Regions from separate parts of the Pantoea sp. SGAir0430 genome, predicted to be linked through region 1. Evidence: riboswitches for the same ligand, from Rfam matches in the RefSeq annotation. Region 1 holds a riboswitch; each other region holds the start of a gene.

Region 1 (3,909 bases):
ATTCTCTGTCGTGCCACAACTGTCCTGACGTGGTACAGGCGCTGAACCTGATGGCGGTGCTCAATCCACGCATCCGTCATACCGCCATCGACGGTGGCATGTTCCAGAACGAGATCACCGAACGCAACGTCATGGGCGTGCCGGCGGTTTACCTCAACGGCAAAGAGTTCGGTCAGGGTCGCATGAGCCTGGCAGAAATCGTCGGTAAGGTAGACACCAACGCGGATAAGCGTGCGGCTGAAGAGCTGAACAAGCGTGATGCCTATGAAGTGCTGATCGTCGGCAGCGGCCCGGCGGGCGCTGCGGCGGCCATCTACTCGGCGCGTAAAGGCATCCGTACCGGCCTGATGGGCGAGCGCTTTGGCGGCCAGGTGCTGGACACCGTTGACATTGAAAACTACATCTCCGTGCCGAAAACCGAAGGGGCCAAGCTCGCCGGTTCCCTGCGTGCGCACGTTGATGACTATGACGTGGACGTGATCGACACCCAGAGCGCCATCAAGCTGATTCCGGCAGCCAAAGAGGGTGGCCTGCACGCCATCGAAACCGCTTCCGGCGCAGTGCTGAAATCACGCAGCATCATCATTGCTACCGGCGCACGCTGGCGCAACATGGGCGTTCCGGGCGAAGAGCAGTATCGCACCAAAGGTGTAACCTACTGCCCGCACTGTGACGGCCCGCTGTTTAAAGGCAAACGCACGGCGGTGATCGGCGGCGGTAACTCCGGCGTTGAAGCGGCCATCGATCTGGCCGGTATTGTCGAGCACGTCACGCTGCTGGAGTTCGCCAGCGAAATGCGCGCCGATAAAGTGCTGCAGGATAAACTGCGCAGCCTGAAAAACGTCGATGTGATCCTCAACGCGCAGACCACCGAAGTGAAAGGCGACGGCAGTAAAGTTACCGGTCTGACCTACATCGACCGCAATAACCAGACCAGCCACGAACTGGCGCTGAGCGGTATCTTCGTCCAGATTGGTCTGCTGCCTAACACCAACTGGCTGGAAGGCGCGGTAGAGCGCAACCGCATGGGCGAGATCCTGATCGACGCCAAAGGCGAAACCAGCCTGAAAGGCGTATTTGCCGCCGGCGACTGCACCACGGTGCCGTACAAGCAGATCATCATTGCCAGCGGGGAAGGGGCCAAAGCGTCACTGAGCGCGTTTGATTACCTGATCCGCACCAAACCGGCTGAATAAGTTTTGCGATAGCCACGCAAGCGCCCTGCAACCTGTGTTGCGGGGCTTTTTTTTATCCCAGCCAGCGACGCGCCTGTTCATCGCTGATATCGCGATAATAAATTTTATGGATGCGCTCGCCGCAGCGTTTGCATTCGGCTTCGAGGTACGTGGAGTACCGGTAACGGCCGCCGGGGGCAACGGCGCCTTGACGGGAAATGGTGATATTGTGCCAGTGGTGCGCGTGCGGAAGAAAACTGAATAAAGTCATTAGCGATTCCGGGTGAAGGTGAAACAGCGGTCTTCAAATCCGGAAGGGAATTAGGCCGTGTTACGCCGCCGGCCGGTTTGATATTAATCAAGTTGCGCGCTTTCTCCTCTTTATTTCCCGCCTACTGCCCCGGCAGATTAAATTAACTATCCTTATGAATTTTCGGTATTTTGGGGAAATTGATCTCCATCGATTTGTTTGTATTTTCCTGATGATCAAAAAATCATGAAAATTGATGGCGCACGTATTTTTGCTCATCGTTGTCCGGCAAATAAAGCGCACCCGCCGCAGGATTTACAACTTTAAGCTGACCCTTTATGCTGTGAAGGCACGTCTGACACGGACGTGCATGACTCGGGGTGCCCTTCTTTGTGAAGGCTGAGAAATACCCGTAATACCTGATCTGGATAATGCCAGCGTAGGGAAGTCAGATGCCTGACCGCATTCGCCTTCCTGATTGCCGGTTGGGAGCCTTATGACACAGCCTGACCCTCTTTCCCCGGCGCAACTCGCGCACTCTCTGCAACTGCTGCGGCAGCAGGCACCGCTGGTGCACTGTATGACCAACGACGTGGTGCAAACCTTTACCGCCAACGTGCTGCTGGCACTGCAGGCTTCGCCCGCGATGGTGATTGATGGCGATGAAGCGGCGCAGTTTGCCGGTTTTGCCGATGCGCTGCTGATCAACGTCGGTACGTTAACCCGTGAGCGCCGCGATGCGATGCTGGCGGCGGTACAGGCCGCTAACCAGGCCGGCACACCGTGGACGCTCGATCCGGTGGCGGTAGGCGCGCTAACCCTGCGTACGGAATTCTGTCAGCAGCTGCTGAGCCTGCGACCGGCGGCCATTCGCGGCAACGCTTCAGAAATTCTCGCCTTAGCCCACCAGGGCACAGGTGGACGCGGTGTGGATAGCGCGCATCAGGCCGATGCCGCACTGAACGCTGCGCAGCAGCTGGCGCAACGCTGCACCACTATCGTCGCGGTAACCGGCGAAGTCGATTACGTCACCGATGGCCGCCAGACGCTGGCAATACCCGGCGGCAGCCCGCTAATGACGCGCGTGGTCGGCACCGGTTGTGCGCTATCCGCCGTAGTCGCGGCGTGCAGCAGCCTGCCGGGCGAGCGCATCCAGCACGTGGCAGCGGCCTGCCGCGTAATGTCACTGGCGGGAGAGCAGGCCGCGCGCAGCGTGGCAGGGCCGGGCAGCTTCGTCGCCGCTTTTCTCGATGCGCTGTGGACGCTGGAGGTGGCGGCATGAAACGCATCAATGCATTGACCATTGCCGGCACCGATCCCAGCGGTGGCGCGGGTATCCAGGCGGATCTGAAAGCGTTTTCCGCGCTCGGCGCGTACGGCACCAGCGTGATTACCGCGCTGGTGGCACAGAACACCCGCGGCGTGCAGTCGGTGTATCGCATCGAACCGGCATTTGTCGCGGCGCAACTCGACTCGGTGCTGAACGACGTGCGCATTGACGCCGCCAAAATCGGTATGCTGGCGGAGACGGCGATCGTTGAGGTGGTGGCAGAGAAGCTGAAACGCGCCAGCCTGCCGTTTGTGGTGCTGGATACGGTGATGATTGCCAAAAGCGGCGATGCGCTGCTGTCGCACGATGCGGTAGCCAGCATTCGTGAACTGCTGCTGCCGCAGGTATCGCTGATCACGCCCAATCTGCCGGAAGCCGCGGCGCTGCTGGGTTGCCGCATGGCGCAGGACGAGGCGAGTATGCTGCAGCAGGGCGATGCGCTGCTGGAACTGGGCTGCGAAGCGGTGCTGATGAAGGGCGGTCATCTCAGCGATGCGGAAAGCCCGGACTGGCTGATCACCCACGCCGGCCGCCAGCGCTTTACCGCACCGCGCGTTAACACCCGTCATACGCACGGCACTGGCTGTACGCTGTCGGCGGCGCTGGCGGCATTGCGACCGCGCCATGCGGACTGGGCGGGCACCGTAGCGGAGGCCAAGGCCTGGCTGCAGCAGGCGCTGCTACACGCCGATTCGCTGGAGGTCGGCCACGGCATTGGGCCGGTGCATCATTTCCATCAGTGGTGGTAGGGCGTAACGCCAGATTGCCGCTTTTTCACTGCGTATCCGTCTGAAAAATGGAGTCAGCAATTTGCCAGCCTGGCGCGTTTCGGTCCAGGCTGTGGGGGCGAATCGGCAGGTGCCGGTTCTTTTCCAGCCATTTATCAGGAGCGAACATGACGGACATCGTACAGTTATTGGGTAAAGAGGCGGATACGCTTCTTCAACATCGCTGCATGACCATTCCAGCGGACAGCCTTTATTTGCCGGGCGCGGATTATGTCGATCGCGTGATGATTGATAACAATCGTTCTCCTGCGGTACTGCGCAATATGCAGACGCTCTACAACACCGGCCGTCTGGCGGGTACCGGCTATCTGTCGATTCTGCCGGTGGATCAGGGCGTGGAACACTCTGCTGGCGCCTCGTTCGCTG
Region 2 (3,909 bases), 1.8 Mb from region 1:
CGCTGCCGTTGGCAGCAGCGGACGGCGCAGCCACGGCCACTCCAGCAGGCGAAACAGCGACCAGCCGCGCAGACCGAGCTGAGCCGCCAGCTGGCGCTGCTCGCCAGGAATGCTCTCCAGCGCCTGCAGCAGCATGCGCGTCGCCAGCGGCAGATTGAAAAACACGTGCGCCAGCAAAATGCCCTGCAGGCCATAGGGCGAGAAGTGATAGTCGATACCGACTGTGGCACACAGCTGCGCCAGCCAGCCGCTGCGCCCATAGACGCTCAGCAGACCGAATACGGCGACCAGCACCGGCAGCACCAGCGTCATGGCGCACAGGCGCAACAGCAGGGTGCGGCCGGTAAAACGGCGGCGATAGAGCGCGCGGGCCAGCAGAATGGCTGGCAGCACCGAGAGCAGCGCTGACAGCAGCGCCTGTTCAAAGGAGAACGCCAGCACATGGTGCAGATAGCTATCGCTGAGCAGCGCGCGCCAGTCGGTGGCCGGCGCGGCGAGCAGCAGGGCACCGAGCGCCAGCAGCGCGACCGCACACAATAGCAGTGCGCTAAGCGCTCCGGGCAGCAGCCAGCCGGGCATCAGCGGCTGACGGCGCGCTGCCACGCACTAATCCACGCCGCGCGATGGTCAGCCACCTCTGTCGGGGTGTATTGCAGCGCATTCGCGGGCACCGGTAACGCCTGATAACCGGCGGGTAAATCGCTTTTGATCACCGGATACATCCAGTTGCCGGTAGGAATGGTGCTCTGAAACGCTGGCGACACCATAAACTGCATGAATTGCTGCGCCAGCTGCGGCTGTTTGCTGCTGGCGAGTTGCGCGCCCACTTCTACCTGCAGATAGTGGCCTTCGCTGAACGGCGCGGCGGCGTAGTTATCCTTTTTCTCTTCAATAATGTGGTAAGCCGGCGAGGTGGTGTAGCTCAGCACCAGATCGCTTTCGCCTTTGAGGAACAGACCATAAGCTTCGCTCCAGCCTTTGGTGACGGTCACGGTTTTGCTGGCCAGCTTCTGCCAGGCCGCCGGCGCATCATCGCCGTACACTTTCTGCATCCACAGCAGCAGACCGAGCCCCGGCGTGCTGGTGCGCGGATCTTCATAAATCACCCGCCATTTTTCCGGGCTTTCGACCAGCTCCTTCAGGCTGTGCGGCGGATTCTTCAGCTTGTTTTTGTCGTAAACGAACGCAAAGTAGCCGTAATCAAACGGGATAAAAGTGTCACTGTGCCAGCCGTCCGGCAGCTGTAGTGCACGAGTATCCACCGTGCTTTTGCTGAACAGGCCGGTTTTTTCCGCCGCCTGAATCAGGTTGTTGTCCAGCCCCAGCACCACGTCGGCCTTGCTGTTCTTTCCTTCCATGCGCAGGCGATTAAGCAGCGATACGCCATCTTCCAGCGCCACATAGTTCAGCTCACAGCCGCACCGGGCCTCAAAGGCTTTTTTCACTGCAGGACCGGGGCCCCAGTCGGCGGCGAACGAGTCGTAGGTATACACGGTGAGGACGGGTTTGGCCGCCAGAGCCGGCGCAGCGATCAGCAGCAACAGGGGCAGAACTTTATTTAACACTTTGCGTTCCTTAAGGGGAAGGTAAGGTTGCGTCGCAAAGGATCTGAGGGCGGAGCATCTCAAATCCCTACGCCGGTACGAGCCGGATCAGGTTCGACGGGTCTCTCTCAGCCAGTTAACCGGCACCCCGTTGAGAACGACATATTCTAGACATTTACATGACAACGCGAAAGGTTCACCTGCCGGTCGTGTTGTCTCATGCTGCCCTTTTTACAGCTCCGGCGGGGCGAACCAGGCGGACTTGAAGTCAAACCAGCCGAGCGTGTTCAGCCGCACGCCACGCATGCTGCGCTGGCCCTCCAGCAGCAGCCAGTGATGAAACAGCGGATGCAGATAGTCGCTGTTTACCAGCTGTTTGCTCCACTCCGCCAGCGGCAGCGCTTTCTCACGCCAGCGCGCGGCGTCGGCCTGCCAGTCCAGCGGGATACAGTGATGCATCAGCGGTAGCTCGTAGAGCTGAGCGAACAGGGCGTAGTCGAGCGGCAGGGTAAAGTTGACGCTGCCCAGCCAGATGTCACTCTCGCCCGCGCCGTCGAACCAGCTTTCGTAGCTCACTTCGCGGGTAATCAGCTCGACGCCCTGCTGCGCCAGCAGCGGCCGTAGCGCATTGGCGATGCCCTCGTGTTCGACGTGGTGGCTGTACCAGCTGAGCGTCAGCTGGGTCACGCCGTCGGGCTTGTGGGCTGGGGTGATATCGCGCCGATGGTGCCAGCGCGGCAGCAGACCATAAGCCGGGAACCAGTAGCGCTGATAGCCGACGCCGGCATGATTGAGCAGCGCGATAGGGTTAAGCAGATCGCTCACCCAGCGGCGGAAACCGGCATCGCGCCCGCGTTCAGAGCGCTGATCGAACAGCAGAAAATAGCAGCCCTCTTCGAGACGACTCTCTTCCGATTTTTCGTCGTCGTTTTCGCCTTCCAGTTTTACACCGGCGTAGACCAGCTCATCGCTGATCTCCGGCAGCACCCAGATCGAGACATCATCAATCAGCGCGCGGTAGCCGAAGTAGTCATCAAACGCGGCGATTTTCAGCTGGGTTTGCTGATTGCGCACCACGCTGTACGGACCGGTGCCAATGGGCTGACGGGCGAAGTGGCGCAGCGTCGGCCACTCACGCGGCAGAATCATGGCGCTGACGCTGGCCAGCAGCCACGGCAGCCAGCAGTCCGGCTGGCTGAGATGGATATCCAGCGTCCACGGCGCCGGCGAGTGCAGTTGGTCGATATGCGAAAACAGCGGCTGGCTGCGCACCCGTTCCAGCGAGGCGATGACATCCTCCATCTCCAGCTCGCGACCATGATGAAAGCGGATTGCCGGCCGCAGGAAGAAGCGCCAGTGCAGCGGAGAGGTTTGCTGCCAGTGATGGGCAATGTCGGCGGCGATTTCCCCCTTTTCCTCATTTATACGCGTCAGGCCGCTGAATATCTGTCGCGCCAGATGGGTTTCTGAACGGCGCAGCGGCGAGCCGGGCAGCAGGTTAGGCAGGGGCCGGTAGTAGAGCACGCGCAGAATATGCTTGCCCTGGCGAAAGCTGCGGCCAAGGTGCGCGGCAATCATCTGCCGCACCTGGTTTTTATCGCCCACCAGCTGCACCAACTGGTCGATGCGATCCTGCTCCAGCAGGTCTTCGGCGCGCTGCTGCTGTAGCGCCAGTCCGGTATAGCAGAAGCTCAGCAGCGAGCGTTTACCGCGACCGGCTTCAGCCTGCCAGATCAGCCAGCCCGCCGCCTGCATGGCGTTCAGCAGGTTACGCATGTGGCGGCGTGAGCAGTGCAGCAGTTCAGCCAGCTCGCTCAGCGTGGTTTCCTGATCCTGGCCCTGACAGTGTTGCCACAGGCGAATGAATTGCTGTTGCAGACGCGCAGAGGACATAAAAGGGGAACTCCTTCTCGACTTCGCTCAGTTTTTCCTGCCCCATATTAGAGGCATACTGGCGGGCAATGGAAGAGCGGGAGGCATTCAGCAATGAATGGCGCTCTGCCAGCGGTTCCGCCGACGTGGAACCTTTTCTGAGTAGGGTGCAATTTCACCGCCAGCGGAGTTTTTCTCTGCTGGCTTTTTTCGTTTTGCTGTGGAATCTTCTACGCTGTTTTTTCCCGGTCTTTTTCCTCAAAGGGATTTCTGCATGAAATCGCTGTTACCGCGGCCGCGCCGCCTGAATCCGGTTTACCTCTCCTTTATGGCGGTGTCGTTTATGGTCGGCGTGGCGGGGGCGTTACAGGCGCCAACGCTCAGCCTGTTTTTGACGCGCGAGGTGCAGGTGCGGCCGTTCTGGGTCGGCCTGTTCTTTACCATCAACGCCGTCGCCGGGATCGTGATCAGCCTGCTGATGGCGAAGCGTTCG
Region 3 (3,909 bases), on a different replicon from region 1:
CATGCCGGACGAGCGCGTTGAGATCAGTGAATTTCTCGATATGGTGCGTATCTATCTGCTGGCGATCCTCGACATCTGCCAGCCGGTTGAACCGGCGTCATGATCGCCGACGCGCTGTCACGGCTGCGCAGCGCCATGCGCGCCGCCGACATTGAGGTGATGCTGATCGATCATGGCGAACTGCTGGCATGGTTAACCGGTTATACCGTGTCGGAAACGCGTTATCGTGCCTGTCTGGTGCCGTTGCAGGACGAACCGTGGATGGTGCTGCGCCAGCTGGATGTCGCGCCGTGCCGCGCGCAGTCACCGCAGCTGGCGATTGACGCGTACCGTGATGAAGACGATCCGTGGCTGGCGGTGGCGCAAAGCCTGACGCGGCGCGGCTATCAGCGGGCGCGGCTGGGCGCGGATTATGCATCCTACGGCATGACGGTGCATAGCTGGCAGCAGCTGGCGCGCCATCTGCCCGGGGTGCGCTGGTGTGATGTCAGCGGTCTCAGCGACCGGCTGCGCAGCGTCAAATTTCAGGCTGAAATCGCCAGCTTACGCCAGGCCGCCGGCATTGCCGATGCCACGCTTGCCCAGCTGAGTGCGCAGGTGCAGGGCGGCTGGCGCGTGCGTGATGTCGCCGCGCTGGCGGCGGCACAATTTCTGCGGCTCGGTGCTGACAGCGGTGAAACCGGACCGATTGTTATCGCCAGCGGCGACAGCGGATTTTTACATGCCAGCGGCCATGAGCAGCGTCTGCAAGCGGGCGATGTACTGCACGTTGAGCTGATCCCTAAAGTGCGGCACTACAGCGCGCGCCTGATGCGTCCGCTGATTGTCGGTGAAATCTCTGCGGCGCGCGCGGCGCTGGCACAACAGCTGATCGCCATTCAGGATCGCCAGCTGCAGGCGATGAAGCCGGGCGTTGCGGCCTGTACGGTGGATGCCGTCGCGCGTGAGGCGGTGCTCAGCGCCGGGCTGCGTGAGGATTACAGCAACATCACCGGTTATGCGCTGGGCCTGTATACGCGCACCCCGCGTCCGAGCGATTTCAGCTGCTGTTTTCATCCTCAGGCGCCGTGGTTACTGGAGGAAAACATGGTATTTCACATGTATATTTCAGCGCAGGGCCTCGCCTTCAGTGAAACCGTGCGCGTCACGGCACAGGGCGCAGAGCGACTCACCACGCTGCCGCGCCAGCCCTTTACGCTGCCGGCTAACAATTAACAGGATGATGTACAGTGCAGGACGTTGAATTAATCGATTTGGCTGCCACCTTGCCGGGCCTGATGTTTGATCTGAAGTACGCCACCGCCGATAACATCGCCGGGTATGCCATTTATCGCGACGCGCAGGCGCTGCTGCATCCGGATGCCGCCGCCGCGCTGCGCCGCAGCAGCGACATCGCCCGGCTGGCGGGATTTCGCCTGCTGGTGCTGGACGCGTATCGTCCGCAGCAGGCGCAGTGGCACTTGTGGGATGCCTGTCCGGACGCGGATTATGTGGTGCCACCGGCGCGGGGCTCGAATCACAGCCGCGGCGTGGCGATCGATGTGACGCTGATGGATGAGGCGGGCAACATTCTGGAGATGGGGACCGGGTTTGACGACATGTCTGCTGAGTCGCACCCGTTCCATCCCAACGTGCCGCAGCAGGCGCAGCGCCATCGCCTGTTGCTGAACGCCATCATGCTCGGCGGCGGTTTTGTCGGCATGCCCACCGAATGGTGGCACTTTGAACTGCCGGATGCGCAAAACTATCCGCTGCTCAGCGATCGCTTTGCCTGCGTCAGTCGGGCTGATCGCGCTCCTGTGAGTGATATTGCGCGTTAATAATCGCGTTGCTGAAGCGGGGGGTTCTGCGCCTTCCCGCCTTGACACGCCCTCCGTTCCGACCCCAGAATGCAGCTTGTTCCAAGGGGTGCCCTGTTAGAGGGCTGAGATTCTACCCGCGCGGCTGTCACGGCCGGCAACGTAGTGACCCTCTGAACCTGATCCGGCTAATACCGGCGTAGGGATGTGGAACCGGGGTCACTGCACGCCCTCATTCCCTCTTTGCGCCTTTCTGCGAATCCTGCGCATTTCTCAGGCCCTGGCTGGCCGTTATGCCGCAGTCCAAAGAGGGCACCTTCATGACCGAAGCGTCAATCATTGCCGCGCTGCTGGCGTTTATGCAGCGCGAAGAAACCACCGAAGCGGATTTCAACCAGCTGGCGCTGCAGCTGTTCGCGTGGCAATTCGAACACAATCTCCCATACGCCCGTTTCGCCCGCCAGCGCGGCCGTACGCCGCTGACGGTCAAACAGTGGCGGCAGATTCCGGCGGTGCCGATTACGGCGTTTAAAGATCTGACGCTGAGCTGCCGTCCGGTGGCGGAGATTCCCCACATCTTTATGACCAGCGGCACCACGGGGACCGGCCGGGGGCGCAGCTATCACCCGACGCTGGCGGTTTACGATCGCTCGATGCTGATCAATTTTCGCCAGCGCTTTATGGCCGGATATCCGCGCCTGCCGATGGCGATCCTGTTTCCGCACAGCAACGAGCTGCCGCACTCTTCGCTGGCCCATTATCTGACGCTGGCGATGCAAGAATGTGGCACGCCAGACAGCGAAGTGATGGTTGATGCGCAGGGGCTGAAACTGCCGCGTCTGATCGCCGTACTGGAGCAGGTGCAGGCCAGCGGCCAACCCTATGCCCTGCTGGGTGCCAGCTACAGTTTTGTCCATCTGCTGGACGAACTGGCGCGTCAGCAGCGGCGTTTCAGGCTGCCGCCGGGCAGCCGCATCCTTGACACCGGGGGTTTTAAGGGCCAGTCGCGTGAAGTTGCGGCGGAAGCGTTTTATAGCGCGCTGCAGCAGACGCTCGGCGTGCCGCGTTCGCACTGCATCAATATGTACGGCATGACTGAACTCAGCACGCAGTTTTACGATTCCGGCAATGAAATCTGCCCGCCGGTGAAATCCGGACCGCACTGGATCCGCACGCGCGTGGTTAATCCGCTGACCGGTGCGGACGTGCCGGAAGGTGAGACAGGCGTACTGGTGCATCACGATCTCGCCCATTTCAATTCTGTTTCCGCGATTCTGACCGAAGATGCCGGCGTGATGGTGCCCGGCGGGTTTCAGCTGCTGGGGCGCGTCGCGGGCGCGGATGCCAAAGGCTGCTCGCTGGCGATGGAATCGTTTCTCGCTGCCGCGCAGGCACAGGCATGAAAGTGTATGCTGGCCATCTGCCGGGCATCCGCCACAGCGAGGTAACGTGGCACAGCCTGCACTTTGGCCAGCAGGGCAGCGCGCTGGAAGTGTGCGTGCCGGTGCTGTCCGAGGCGCAGATTGCCACGCTGGCGGCCAGCGTTCGCGATAACGCGCGCCGCTACCTGCACACCCTGAGCGTAGCGCGCATTACCGCGTTGATTGATGAAGCCATCGCGCGCCTGCTTAACCGTTCGCACCCGTTGCGCCAGCAGGCGGAGCGGTTGCTGCCGCTGGTTACCGGCTATGACGCCGGGATGCTGCGGCTCGGTTTAACCGGCTATCTCAAAACCTTTCGTGAACCGCAGCTGCGGCGTTTTCTGGCGGAGGATTTCGGCAACGTGCAGATGCTGGACGATTTTCAGCCGCGGCCAAAAGGCGGCTTTGCCCGCGCGTTTGGTCCGCAGCTGTTGCTGCAGATCTGGGCCGGCAATGTGCCGGGTTTGCCGCTGTGGAGCCTGATTGCCGGCCTGCTGGTGAAGGCGGGAAGCGTGGGCAAAGTGGCGAGCGCTGAGCCGCTGATGGCGGGCTGGTTCGCCCAGTTGCTGGCGGAGATCGATCCGCAGCTGGGCGAGTGTCTGGCCGTTGTATGGTGGCAGGGCGGTGATGAACGCACTGAGCAGCAGTGGTTCCGCGAGGCAGACGTGGTGATGGCTTATGGCGGAGAA
Region 4 (3,909 bases), on a different replicon from region 1:
GGCATGTCTCATCGTGGCCGTAATACCGCCATTGGCGCCGGTGTGGGTGCGGTGGGCGGCGCCGTTCTGACCGGCGGCAGCACCTTCGGTACCCTCGGCGGCGCGGCTATCGGCGGCCTGATTGGTCACGAAGTCAGCCGTTAATTTCACCGCTACTCAGGATTTCGCCAGCAGGAATGCTGGCGAAATTTTAAACCACTTCATTCTTAAACCCTTATTCGTCCACTTTTCTTTTTTATCCATCGCCGGATAGCATCGTGTTTTATTTGGCTGCAATGATAAACACACCTAATCGCGATGCGAGATGTAAAACCTCGCCATAAGTATCGGAATCATCAATCAGGCTTAATGATTTATTAAGTGGCGTCAGCATGCCCGGTGAAATTCGATCGCCAAATAACATCACTGCCCGCGCTGAATCATCCTGACGGGATATCCATGAAAGGCCCTGCGCTGATTCACTCTGATGATGCAGAGCGGCTGCCCAGCGTCGGGTGAGGGGATAGTGATGTTTTTCTGTATCGATAAGCTGCTTACGCGTGATACCTAACTTGCGCAATGCGATGCTGCTCAGGTCGATCAGCAGCATATCTTCATTAACTTTAAGACAGGAGTGAAGTTGATAATGTAATTTTTTCTTATCCAGTGTCTTAAGACCGGGTGCGAAAGGCACGTCATGAAATACCGTTTCCATTAATGCGCAGTCTCTGGTCGAACCGCCGTAAAGGGTCGGTATTGGCTGCCCATGTCTGGTTTTTATTGGACTGAAGCGGGCATTCCCTTTCACTCCGGGATTGAACTGGTTGGCGGCATAATGCGACAGATGGACCCGGTGCAGAATGCTTCCTGCTGAAAGCGTAATAAATGACAGCTGAAGTAAAGCGCCTGGCAATGGCGCACCTTCTTCGGCAGTAATAACAGGCAGAGTTGATAAATCATCAGGTTGCGCCGCAGTGCTGCGCTTATCCATGCGTTATTCCTTCCATTTCATCCAGAGCGGCGTCGATGACGCGTTGCGCTTCGGTTAGCAGTAGATCCTGTGGCCGTTTGCCCGCAAGGAAACTGTTATTCGACAGAAACCACAATGCGATAGCCCAACTGTCTTTGTGTCCGGCAAAAATCCTGAGGATTTGAGCCAGTGGTTTAACCGGGCGAAAATGCGTGTCGCGATCCAGGCCATAATCGGGGAAATAATCTATCCCATTGTGATTGATGGCAAATATCTGGCCGCTTTTTTTCCATTTATTCGGCTGAGCGCTCGGATTTGTGGAACTCAACCCTGCCAGTTGCGCCACTTCTGCGGCGCTGAGCCAGTTTCCGCTCTCCAGCACGGCATTGCGCGCCTCTAGTAACATCGCCGCTTCTTTGAGTAAATGAGGCGAAGCTGGCACGCGCGGTAACATCGCACTGGCCAGTTGCTCCAGCGATTCCTGCCGCTGCCGCTGCTGAAAAATTGCAAACATGGATGAAGCGATTGCGGAAAGATTTTCTGACAGGTTGCGCAGCGTCAGCGCATCGCCTGGATGGTCGAAAGTAATGGCAACAACGTGACTGGCATGTGATTTTGACAGCCGACCCTGAATCTCCTGCGGGGTACCTGTCAGTGCAGAAACTCCGGTGTGATCTTTATCGCTAACCATCAGTTAACTCCCGCAAGGTTATTTAGGTTATCTGATTTTAAAGATATCCCGAATAACTTGCAATGGCATTGACGGTGCTGCTTTAAGTAAGCAAGAGGCGAGAGGTAAGAGGGAGCACACTGCAGGAAACGGATTGTTAAAAGTGGGAAAAGCTAACAATCCGTTTGAGGTTAGTCGATCTGTAGCTGATGAATCATCAGGGCGGCGCGGGCGGCTTCTTTGCCTTTTTTAATAAAATGTTCGGTATAGAACGCTTCAATCGCGTCGACCGGCTGAAAATTGTGCGGAGTGAGTGATACCGAAAACACCGGAACATTGGTGGCGAGCTGCACATTCATCAGGCCATCGACGACGGCCTGAGCGACAAAGTCATGGCGATAGATGCCACCGTCGACCACCAGCGCGGCGCAGACAATCGCATCAAATTTGCCGGTTTCGGCCAGGCGTTTAGCCAGCAGCGGCATTTCGAACGCGCCGGGTACGTCATAGCTTGTTAATGTATTTTCGACGCCTTGTTCTGCCAGTTCCTGCTCAAATCCCACCAGCGCGTTGTTCACGATCGCCTGATGCCATCCTGCTTTGATAAAAGCCACACGAAACTTATTCATAATGCTTCCATGATTAGCTGAAAAATTTATAAGTGAATAATAAAAAAGTCTTTTTTATCATCTGCCCACTATCCGTTTGGTATACCATATGTTGCAATTTTGATCCACAACGCGGGCAGTGCGGTTAACGTGCTGCTTGACGCCAGCCAGCGCCTGCAATACAAATAGACGCGTCGGGGGAGTCTCGCCTGAGAGACTGAGAGGCTAATAGCGCACTGCGCGGCTTAGCGACCCTTTGAACCTGACCCAGTTGATACTGGCGTAGGAAGACTGACGGCTCATGTGCAAAGCCGTCTGGCGCAAAGGCGAGCCCGATCGCTGGCGTCGATTCCCTTCACCTGTATCTGCGGGTCTCAGTTATCACTGAGAGGCCGATGTGAATTTCCCAGATTATTTACCGGAACGTTGTTCATGAGCCGCTGGAGCGTGCTCGGTAGCGGCGTGTCCGGGCTTTGTGTTGCCACGCTACTGGCTGAGCGCGGCGAAACCGTCGAGGTCATTGATGATGAAGCGCGTCAGCCTGCCTCGTGGTTTGCCGGTGGCATGCTGGCGCCGTGGTGTGAAGCAGAAAGCGCGCCAGCGGAGGTGATTACCCTCGGCCAGCATGCTGCGGCCTGGTGGCAAACGCGCTTCAGCAGCGTGGTGCATCAGGGTACGTTAGTGCTGGCACCGCCGCGTGATAACCCGGAGTTAAACCGCTTCGCGCGCATGACGACGGCGCATCAATGGGTTGATCCGGCGTCGCTTGAACCGGCGCTGGAAAACCGGTTTGCGCGCGGACTGTTTTTCCCGCGCGAAGCACATCTCGATCCGCGCCGTGCGCTGGCTGAACTGCGTGACAAACTGCTGCAGCGCGGTGTCCGCTTTGATGCGCGCCAGCCATCGGGCCGGATCATCGACTGTCGCGGTATCCATGCCAGAGCGCAGCTCTCCGGCCTGCGCGCGGTGCGTGGGGAAATGCTGATCCTGCAGAGTCATGAGGTGACATTTTCCCGGCCGATTCGTCTGCTCCATCCGCGTTTTCCCTGTTATCTGGTGCCGCGTCGCGACGGCCACTTCATGCTCGGTGCCACCATGATCGAAAGCGACGATGCCAGCGCTATCAGCGCGCGCGCCATGATGGAACTGCTCAGCGCGGCCTACACCCTCCATCCGGCGCTGGCGGAAGCGCGCGTCATCGAAAGCGGCAGCGGTCTGCGTCCGGCATGGCCGGCTAATCTGCCGGAAATCCACTATCACAACGGTATTTTTTATCTTAACGGCATGTATCGTCACGGTTTTCTGCTGGCACCAATGATGGCAGAACAGCTGATGCAGCGCCTGTCCGGGGAGGTTAGCCATGAATATTCAGCTTAACGGCCGCACCATCAGGACTGAGGCCACCAGCCTCAGCGAATTGCTGATCGAACAGCAAATCGATGCGGCCTGTGTTGCCACCGCCTGCAATGGCGATTTTGTGCCGAAAAGTCAGTATGCCAGCCTGCAGTTGCAGGAAGGCTGGCAGCTGGAAGTCCTGTCACCGATGCAGGGAGGCTGAGCGATGTTTTACGATTTCACGCCGCAGTCACGCTTGCTGCTCGGCACCGCAGGCTACCCTTCACCGGCGATTTTGCAGCAGGCGATCGCTGCCTCCGGCAGCGAAATTATCACTGTCAGCCTGC

The links. Region 1 has a riboswitch for thiamine pyrophosphate ahead of thiM (hydroxyethylthiazole kinase). Riboswitches for the same ligand answer to the same signal wherever they lie in the genome.
Region 2: another riboswitch for thiamine pyrophosphate. It lies ahead of thiB (thiamine ABC transporter substrate binding subunit); the one in region 1 lies ahead of thiM (hydroxyethylthiazole kinase).
Region 3: another riboswitch for thiamine pyrophosphate. It lies ahead of E7738_RS21125 (LuxE/PaaK family acyltransferase); the one in region 1 lies ahead of thiM (hydroxyethylthiazole kinase).
Region 4: another riboswitch for thiamine pyrophosphate. It lies ahead of E7738_RS20115 (FAD-dependent oxidoreductase); the one in region 1 lies ahead of thiM (hydroxyethylthiazole kinase).

Annotation. Positions count from the first base shown of each region.
Region 1 covers NZ_CP039427.1:453,302-457,210, forward strand. The annotation lists gene ahpF (alkyl hydroperoxide reductase subunit F) at 1-1,196, shown strand, start outside; gene E7738_RS02225 (hypothetical protein) at 1,249-1,446, opposite strand; TPP riboswitch at 1,792-1,888, shown strand; gene thiM (hydroxyethylthiazole kinase) at 1,922-2,707, shown strand; gene thiD (bifunctional hydroxymethylpyrimidine kinase/phosphomethylpyrimidine kinase) at 2,704-3,504, shown strand; gene fbaB (class I fructose-bisphosphate aldolase) at 3,651-3,909, shown strand, end outside.
Region 2 covers NZ_CP039427.1:2,252,629-2,256,537, reverse strand. The annotation lists gene thiP (thiamine/thiamine pyrophosphate ABC transporter permease ThiP) at 1-603, opposite strand, end outside; gene thiB (thiamine ABC transporter substrate binding subunit) at 579-1,565, opposite strand; TPP riboswitch at 1,612-1,705, opposite strand; gene sgrR (HTH-type transcriptional regulator SgrR) at 1,776-3,437, opposite strand; gene E7738_RS10870 (MFS transporter) at 3,691-3,909, shown strand, end outside.
Region 3 covers NZ_CP039428.1:445,366-449,274, forward strand. The annotation lists gene E7738_RS21110 (M20 family metallopeptidase) at 1-103, shown strand, start outside; gene E7738_RS21115 (M24 family metallopeptidase) at 100-1,215, shown strand; gene ddpX (D-alanyl-D-alanine dipeptidase) at 1,278-1,820, shown strand; TPP riboswitch at 1,895-2,024, shown strand; gene E7738_RS21125 (LuxE/PaaK family acyltransferase) at 2,093-3,202, shown strand; gene E7738_RS21130 (acyl-CoA reductase) at 3,199-3,909, shown strand, end outside.
Region 4 covers NZ_CP039428.1:251,516-255,424, reverse strand. The annotation lists gene E7738_RS20135 (glycine zipper 2TM domain-containing protein) at 1-144, shown strand, start outside; gene E7738_RS20130 (RES family NAD+ phosphorylase) at 263-970, opposite strand; gene E7738_RS20125 (hypothetical protein) at 963-1,640, opposite strand; gene E7738_RS20120 (6,7-dimethyl-8-ribityllumazine synthase) at 1,811-2,248, opposite strand; TPP riboswitch at 2,414-2,533, shown strand; gene E7738_RS20115 (FAD-dependent oxidoreductase) at 2,660-3,604, shown strand; gene thiS (sulfur carrier protein ThiS) at 3,588-3,785, shown strand; gene E7738_RS20105 (thiazole synthase) at 3,789-3,909, shown strand, end outside.